DNA from 2 places in the Savagea faecisuis genome. Region 1 is predicted to be linked to the other one. Evidence: predicted binding sites of a transcription regulator. Region 1 holds the regulator's gene; the other holds the start of a gene.
What was found. Region 1 encodes CtsR, which represses protease genes until heat stress. Its sites were predicted from a motif close to ATGGTCAATAAAGGTCAAACA; they were not measured.
Positions count from the first base shown of each region.

Region 2: the regulator CtsR is predicted to act here: its motif matches at 2,080-2,100, upstream of ACFQ0V_RS08970 (ATP-dependent Clp protease ATP-binding subunit).

Region 1 is NZ_JBHTJF010000034.1:209,252-213,550, reverse strand. It holds gene bioB (biotin synthase BioB) at 1-434, shown strand, start outside; gene ACFQ0V_RS10530 (hypothetical protein) at 577-2,274, shown strand; gene ACFQ0V_RS10525 (CtsR family transcriptional regulator) at 2,413-2,871, shown strand; gene ACFQ0V_RS10520 (UvrB/UvrC motif-containing protein) at 2,972-3,514, shown strand; gene ACFQ0V_RS10515 (protein arginine kinase) at 3,504-4,299, shown strand, end outside.
Region 2 is NZ_JBHTJF010000030.1:51,615-55,913, reverse strand. It holds gene ACFQ0V_RS08970 (ATP-dependent Clp protease ATP-binding subunit) at 1-2,048, opposite strand, end outside; gene ACFQ0V_RS08965 (metal-sulfur cluster assembly factor) at 2,194-2,505, opposite strand; gene ACFQ0V_RS08960 (prolyl oligopeptidase family serine peptidase) at 2,546-3,340, opposite strand; gene ACFQ0V_RS08955 (Cof-type HAD-IIB family hydrolase) at 3,457-4,263, shown strand; gene ACFQ0V_RS08950 (DegV family protein) at 4,276-4,299, shown strand, end outside.

The sequences.
Region 1 (4,299 bases):
TACGCACGGTTAACTATGCAAAAGAAGCGGGAATTTCACCTTGTTCAGGCGTCATCGTCGGAATGGGAGAAACGAAAGAAGATATCATCAATATGGGACGCAGCTTGTACAATTTAGATGCGGACTCGATTCCTGTCAACTTCTTGCATGCGATTCCTGGAACACCTTTGGAAGCGCTAGATGAATTGAATCCACGCTACAATTTAAAAGTGCTCGCACTTTTCCGTTATATGAATCCGACGAAAGAGATTCGTGTATCAGGCGGTCGCGAAGTGAATTTACGCAGCTTGCAACCGATGAGTTTATACGCGGCGAACTCTATTTTTGTCGGCGATTACTTAACGACGGAAGGACAAGAAAACAATTCTGACTTCCAAATGCTTGAAGACTTAGGGTTCGAAATCGATCGAACACCATTAACAGTTGCTCAATAAGTAGTCACTTTGCTACTTTTTGATAGAGATACACCCCTTACTTAAAATGACCTTTTGCCCAAGGTCATTTTTTTGTGTTGAAAATGAAACTATCGGGTATTTCATACGTAAAAGAGATACTAGAAGAAAGAGGGGATTTTTCATGACACAACTCATTCTATTTTCAATTATTGTCGGCCTCCTATTAGCTGCTTTAATGACGCCGTTTCTTCCGAAAAAAAGAAAGAATGAAGAGGAAATTGTGCGACGCCATCAACCAGTGAAATGGTTCATCGGCTATGCGATAATTTATTCAATTGCTATATTTATTTTTTACTATGTGACGAATTTAGATCGTAATTTATCATCGCTTTGGTTAATCGTCTTAATTTTTGCGATTCTTGGAGCGACAGTCGCACAAGAAGTCGAGAAAAAAGTGAAAGGCGTGATCGCGCTTCTCGCACTCGGGTTCGGAGTTTATATATTAAGTGCGCCTGTTTGGAATGCAGACGAGAAATATGCTGCTGTTGAAATGGAAGAACAAGTTGAAATTACACCATTTGACGAAACGAAAAAACCAGCGAGCGTTCCACCGCAATTTGTCCGCAATAAAATGAAAAAAGCATTCGGTCAAGTGCCAAATACGAGTTATTATGAACTCGGAAATTTACAAATTCAAAAAGTGAACGGGGAATTTGTTTATATTGCACCTGTCGAATTTTCAGGACTCTTTAAATGGTGGAACGGTAAAACAGTACCGGGCTACTTTACGATGAGTGCGACAGATTCGGCAGACAATCCACGCTTTGTAAAAGCGGAAATGACGTACACACCATCTGCATATTTCGGCAAACAAGTGGAACGTCATATGCGAATGGATCACCCAGAGCTCATTTATTACGGAAAAGCACAACTGGAAGTCGATGATGACGGAAAACCGTTCTACATCGCTTCATATGGAAAGTTCATTACAGCACGGGATGGATTTGACGTGCAAGGAATCGTCATGGTCGATACGGAAACGGGGAAAACGACGAAATATGCTTTGTCTGAAATTCCAGAGTTTATCGACGGCGCCGTATCGCCTGAAGCGGTCAGTTTACAAAATAGTTATTACGGAAAATACGTACACGGATTTTTCAACTCTTTATTCGGTAAAAAAGATGTGAAAATTCCTTCTGATGAAGGGGTAGAAGCGAGTGTGAACCCGGTCTTTGACGAAACAGGTCACATGTATTACTTCACTGATTTTACAAGTCCGAAAGAAGAAGTTGATTCGATGCTCGGGTATGCGTTAACGGATGCGCGAACAGGAGAGGCGATTTACTATACGGGGAATTTAGAAGAGTCTTACATGGATTCTGAAGGAGCCCTTCAAATTGTCGAGAAGAAATTTATCGAAAAGAAATGGCTCGGCGAAATGCCGGTCTTGTACAATTTTTACGGTGAAGCGAGCTGGCTCGTGCCCGTCCTCGACTCCAATGGCTTTTTGCAAAACTACTTCATCGTGTCGGCAGCGAACCCTGAAATATCTGTCTATGCGAATTCACCAAATGAAGCGTTAAAGCTTTACAAAACAGCTTTACAACGTGGAGGAAGCACAGTAGAAGGAACTTCTAACGCAGAAGTGAAAGAAGCGACAATCACGGTCGAACGAGTTTTTAAAGAGCGAGTAAACGAAGCGACGATCATTAGTGTATTAGCGACGAACGGTCAAAACTATCTCATTTCAACAGAATCTGCTCCACTCGGCGTCTACGTTGAAAAAGGAGATGTGTTACGCGTTCAATATGCGGATACAGGAGATTTCTTCTTACCTGTTCAAACGTTTGAAAACACAACGATTTCAATAACTGAATAAAAGATAAACATTGACGCGGTCGCTCATGAAGAGGCCGTGTCTTTTTGACAATCACGATACGAATGAGTTGCGACGTCATGTAAAAAAGAATATAATTAAGTCAAAGATAGTCAAAGTCAGCAGAGAGAAGGTGATCGAATGAAAAACATTACAGACATCATCGAACAATATTTAAAGGCGATATTGGAAGAAGACGATGGTGCGATTGAAATTAAACGCAATGAAGTTGCAGAAAAGTTTCAATGTGTCCCTTCGCAAATTAACTATGTCATTAATACGCGTTTCACAATTGAGCGCGGATACGCAGTGGAATCGAAGCGTGGTGGGGGTGGATATATACGAATTTATCAAATTCAACTCCATTCAAAAAAAGACGTGTTAGATCACGCTTTAGAAATGTTAGGACGAAGCGCTTCTTACGGAGTAGTGGAAGATGTCATGTATATGCTATTGAAAGAAGAGATTGTGACGGAGCGGGAAGCGAGGATGTTATTAGCAGGCGTTTCGCGGGCGATATTAGATTCATCTTTACCGAATGCGGACGAATGGCGAGCGAAAATTGTTCATTCGATGATTGAAACATTATATTATCGATGATTTTTCACATATTGCTTAAGTTTTATGGAACAGTTCTTTATACTGAATGTATACGTTTTCAAAATAGAAAGACAATTCGAATAAAGGGGTGGTTTTCCTTATGTTATGCGATAGCTGTCAAGCGAGAGAAGCGACTGTTTTTGTAACGAAAGAAACGATGGACGGACGAAAAGAATACCAACTATGTGAAAAATGTGCTTTCGAATCGAATGAAGGACAAGATTCGATGCAAGCGCAACCGATGACGATGCAACAATTTTTAGGAAATTGGTTCGGTCAACCGGAAACGGTAAGTAAAGTGCGACCTTATCATGAGGCGTCAATTCTTTGTACGAACTGCCAAATGTCATATGAACAGTTTTTGAAAAAAGGCCGTTTCGGTTGTGAGCAATGTTACGAAACATTTAGCGAGCAATTACCGAATGTATTTAACAAATTACACAACGGACATGAACGGCATATTGGAAAGGTGCCAGCTTATTATCCAGAGGCGTTCGCTTTAGAGCGCAAAATTAAAGAAGTGCGCGAACAGATGAATGAAGCGGTGAAAGAGGAGCGCTTTGAAGATGCGGCGATGCTGCGTGACGAAGCGATTCGACTTGAAACACAATTGAGTAGCGGAGGTGATTCTCATGACAATTGAACGATTTATCGATAATGCTTCTACAGGTTGGATGCAAGGTGGCGGAGAACAATCAGATATCGTCATGTCAACGAGAATTCGTCTCGCGCGCAACATTCAAGGGATTAAGTTTCCGACGATGTTTACACAAGAAGATGCGATGGAAGTGCGCAGACGCGTCCGTGAAGCTTTACGAGAAGAAGTGCACGAATGGATTGATATGAATGAAATTTCGGCTTTAGAACGTCAAGTGCTCGTCGAGAAACATATTATTAGTCGGGACTTAGCGAGTAAAAAAGAGATCGGCTCTGTCGCATTAAGTGAAGATCAAAAACAAAGCATTTTAATTAACGAAGAAGACCATTTGCGCATCCAATGCATTTATCCAGGTTTGCAGCTAGAGCGTGCTTATGAACAAGCAGAACTTGTAGATCATTATTTAGAAGGACCGCTAAAATTTGCATTTGATGGTGAATTTGGATATTTGACGAGTTGTCCTTCTAATACAGGTACAGGAATGCGTGCTTCGGTCATGATGCATTTGCCTGCTTTAACGATTACACGTCAAATGGAACGCGTCATTCCAGCTATTTCACGTTTAGGAATTGTCGTGCGTGGTAGTTACGGAGAAGGCAGTGAAGCGCCAGGCAATATTTATCAAATTTCTAACCAAATTACGCTCGGCAAAACGGAGCATGAAATTTTGCAAGAGTTGAAGCATATCGTTATGCGTTTAATTTCTCACGAACGCCGTTCACGTGATATGTTGCTACAACAGTCACGTATAGCACTTGAAAATAAGTTGT
Region 2 (4,299 bases), on a different contig from region 1:
GCTGTTTCGATATGACGTTGAATGAATCGTTTGAGCGGACGGGCTCCGAATTGAGCGTCTGTACCGTGTGCGACGATCCAGTCAATTACCTCTTCTTCATATTGCAAATCGATTTGCTGTTCGAGTAAACGAACTTCTAAATCGTGTAACATCTTTTTCGCAATTAAGTTGAATGTGTTTCCTGATAATGCATGGAACATGACGATATCATCCATTCGGTTTAACAATTCTGGACGGAAATATTGACGGAGTTCAGCCATCATAATATCTTCAAGTGCATGATCCTCTTCTTCCGCATGTTCTAGCAACAAATGAGAACCGATATTAGATGTCATAATGATGACCGTATTTGTGAAATTGACTGTGCGACCTTGACTATCAGTAATGCGCCCGTCATCTAACGCTTGCAATAAAATGTTCGAAACGTCAGGATGCGCTTTTTCAATTTCGTCGAGTAAAATAACCGAATACGGATTGCGACGAACCGCTTCTGTCAATTGGCCGCCTTCTTCATAGCCTACATATCCTGGAGGCGCTCCGACGAGACGTGATACGCTATGTTTCTCCATATATTCACTCATATCGATTCGAACGAAATGATCTTCCGAATCAAATAATGTTTCAGCGAGTGTTTTCGCAAGTTCTGTTTTCCCTACACCCGTCGGTCCGAGGAATAAGAAAGAGCCGATCGGTTTGTTCGGATCTTTAATGCCGCTTCGTGCACGCCATACCGCTTCTGTGACGAGACGAACCGCTTCATCTTGACCGATGACACGGTCTTTCAATGTATCGCCGAGACGGAGTAATTTTTCGCGCTCTCCTTCGACGAGCTTCGTCACTGGAATGCCTGTCCAACGTGCGACAATTGCTGCGACTTCCTCTTCTGTCACTTCTTCACGAAGTAAACGTTCATCGCCATGCTTCTCAATTTCTTCTTCAATCGCATGCAATTCTTTTTCGAGTGCCGGAATTTTTCCGTGACGAAGTTCAGCCGCTTTATTTAAATCGAATTGACCTTCTGCTTCTTCAAGCTCTCGACGATACGCATCGAGTTGTTCTCGTTTCGCTTGCACTTGTTGAATTGCTTCTTTTTCTTTTTCCCACTGTGCTCTCATATCCGCAGATGAATCTTTTAACTGTTGAAGTTCTTCTCTCAACGCTTCAAGTCGTTGCTTACTCACATCATCTGTCTCTTTCATTAAAGCTTGTTCTTCAATTTCAAGTTGTAACATGCGACGTGTGACTGCATCGAGCTCTTGTGGCATCGAATCAATTTCAGTACGAATCATCGCACTCGCTTCATCGATTAAATCGATCGCTTTGTCCGGCATGAAACGCTCTGTTAAGTAACGATCCGATAAAGCTGCTGCCGCTACGATCGCGCGGTCATGAATGCGCACTCCGTGGTGAAGTTCGAAACGTTCTTTCAAACCGCGTAAAATAGAAACCGTATCTTCAACGGACGGCTCACGTACCATCACTTGTTGGAAGCGTCGTTCTAATGCTGGGTCTTTTTCGATATATTGACGATACTCATCGAGCGTTGTCGCTCCGATACAGTATAGTTCACCGCGTGCGAGCATCGGTTTTAACATATTCCCCGCATCCATCGCACCGCTTGAACGTCCCGCTCCGACAATCGTATGAAGTTCGTCAATGAACATAATAATTTGTCCATCGCTTTCTTTCACTTGTTTTAATACGCCTTTTAAACGTTCTTCGAATTCCCCTTGATATTTCGCACCAGCAATTAAAGCACTCATATCGAGTTCATAAATCGTTTTTTCTTTTAATCCTTCCGGTACGTCACCTTTCACGATTCGTTGAGCGAGTCCTTCCACAATCGCTGTTTTCCCGACACCTGGTTCCCCGATTAATACAGGGTTATTTTTCGTTTTACGAGATAAAATACGGATGACATTTCGAATTTCTTCATCTCGACCGATGACTGGGTCCATCTTGCCACTTTTAACCGCATCGATTAAATTGCGACCGAATTGTTCTAAAGGTGTACGTTGATCTTCTTGCTGCATATTTCCCATTCTCATATGATGCACCTCTTTTTTAGTAGTTATACTGACTTTGACTATCTTTGACTAATACTAATATACAATGTTCTATACCCTATTTCAACTGAAATGCTCACTTTTTTCCAATAAAAAAATCACGCAAACAATTTGCGTGATTGAGTGCTTATCCGTGTACACCGAGTGCCATCTTTGCATAGCGTGACATCATATCTTTCGACCATGGCGGGCTCCATACGACGTCTACTTCCACTTCTTTCACTTCTGGAAGCTCGAGTAATTCTTGTTTAATATTGCCGACGATTTGTGGTCCCATCGGGCATCCCATCGATGTAAGTGTCATCGTAACAGTTGCTACACCTGCTTCATCTAACGCTACATCGTAAATTAATCCTAAGTTGACGATATCGATTCCAAGCTCTGGGTCAATAACATTCTCGAGTGCACCGAGCATGCTTCCTTTCATCTCTTCATCCATGTTTTTTCGCCCCTTTCACTGTTTCATTCATCATAGCAAGTCACTTCTCGTTTCGCAACTCGTCTGCTTCTACGAGATGTTGGCTAAACCATTGTGTACTTTTCAACATCGCTGGTCTCGGTACAGCATGTCCCGCCTCTTCATCTCGGATGAACATTAAATGAGATGTCCCTTCATAGAGAGGGGTAATTTCTTTCATGAGCAATTCCGTTAAGCTGAATGGGACGATGCCATCTTGTTCGCCATGCCAAATGAACAAAGGTCGTTGATTAAGACGATCTAAATGCTTCGATAAATCAACGCGTTCCAACATCTGAAAGAGCTCATCAATGACCGATTGATCGACCGGTAACTGCAAACCTTTCTTTTTAAAATAATCAAGCTGCCCTTGCGCTAACAATTCGTAATGGGCATTTCCCATCATCGCTACTGCGACATCAATCCAACGATAAGATGCGAGTGCTCCATACGTCGTAATGGCACCCATCGACGTACCGCCCACTCCGACTTTTCCTTCCATTAATAAACCTTCTTCTTTTAACGCAGTATAAATTTGTTTCAGCTCTTGAATCGACGTTAAGACAATCTTCCAAAAGTTTGCGCTCATTCTAGCAAAATCCGCACCGTCGTCACGTTCCCCGTGCAAATGAGCATCTGGTAAAACGACACGTACTCCTTGATTCACTAAATTATACGCATAGTGTAAATTATGTTCTTTCCCACTTTGAAAACCGTGTAAAAAAATAACAGTCGGATGTGGTCGACCTTCCCACTCTTCTTTTTCGACGATTAATGCTGGAATTTGTTCGATGTTGCGATGTTCAATTTGAATCACAGTATCCACCCTCTCCTCGAATCTTTATCGTATTATAACACTGATGAAGCGATAATTCTTTGACGAGCTCCATGCTTTCAAGTTAGACTAAACAAAGAAAGAGAGGCATCGGATTTATGGATAAACATTTAATCGTGCTCGATTTAGACGGCACGTTACTCACAAGTGAGAAAGTTATTTCTCCTTATACAAAAAAACAATTGCAATTAGCAATGGCAGCAGGACATGAAGTGATGATCGCAACAGGACGTCCCTTCCGCGCTAGCGTCCTTTATTATAATGAACTCCGTTTATCGACACCAATCGTAAACTTTAATGGAGCATATGTTCATCATCCACTCATCCCAGAATGGGAAGTACGTCACACACCACTGCCATTAGAAAAAGTACATAACTTACTCGATATCGCGGAGCGACACGGTGTGAAAAATATCGTCGCTGAAGTGAAAGATGATGTGTACATTGAACAATACGATGCGGACTTAATGCCAATTTTCAACTTCGGAGAACCTCATATGGTTCACGGCAACATCCGCGATTCTTTAACGACAGGAGCAACGAGCTTATTATTACAAGCGAACGGAAGCGATGTCGAATCGTTAAGACAAGCCGTCACGTCAGAACATGTGGATGCGCTCTACTACCATGAATGGGGACCGCCGTTTCACATTTTAGAACTCGTCAACAAAGAAGTGAATAAAGCATATGGCATTAAGCCGATCACAGAAGTGTATAAAATTCCACAAGAACGCGTCATCGCATTCGGTGATGAATCGAACGACTTAGAAATGATTGAATATGCTGGTATCGGAGTCGCGATGGGCAATGCGATTGATGACTTGAAAAATATTGCGAATGTCGTGACAGATACGAATGACGAAGACGGCATCGGTAAGTTTTTAAAAGATTATTTACAGCTGTAAGGAGGAACATTTATGAAAATTTTTGCGGATAGCGCC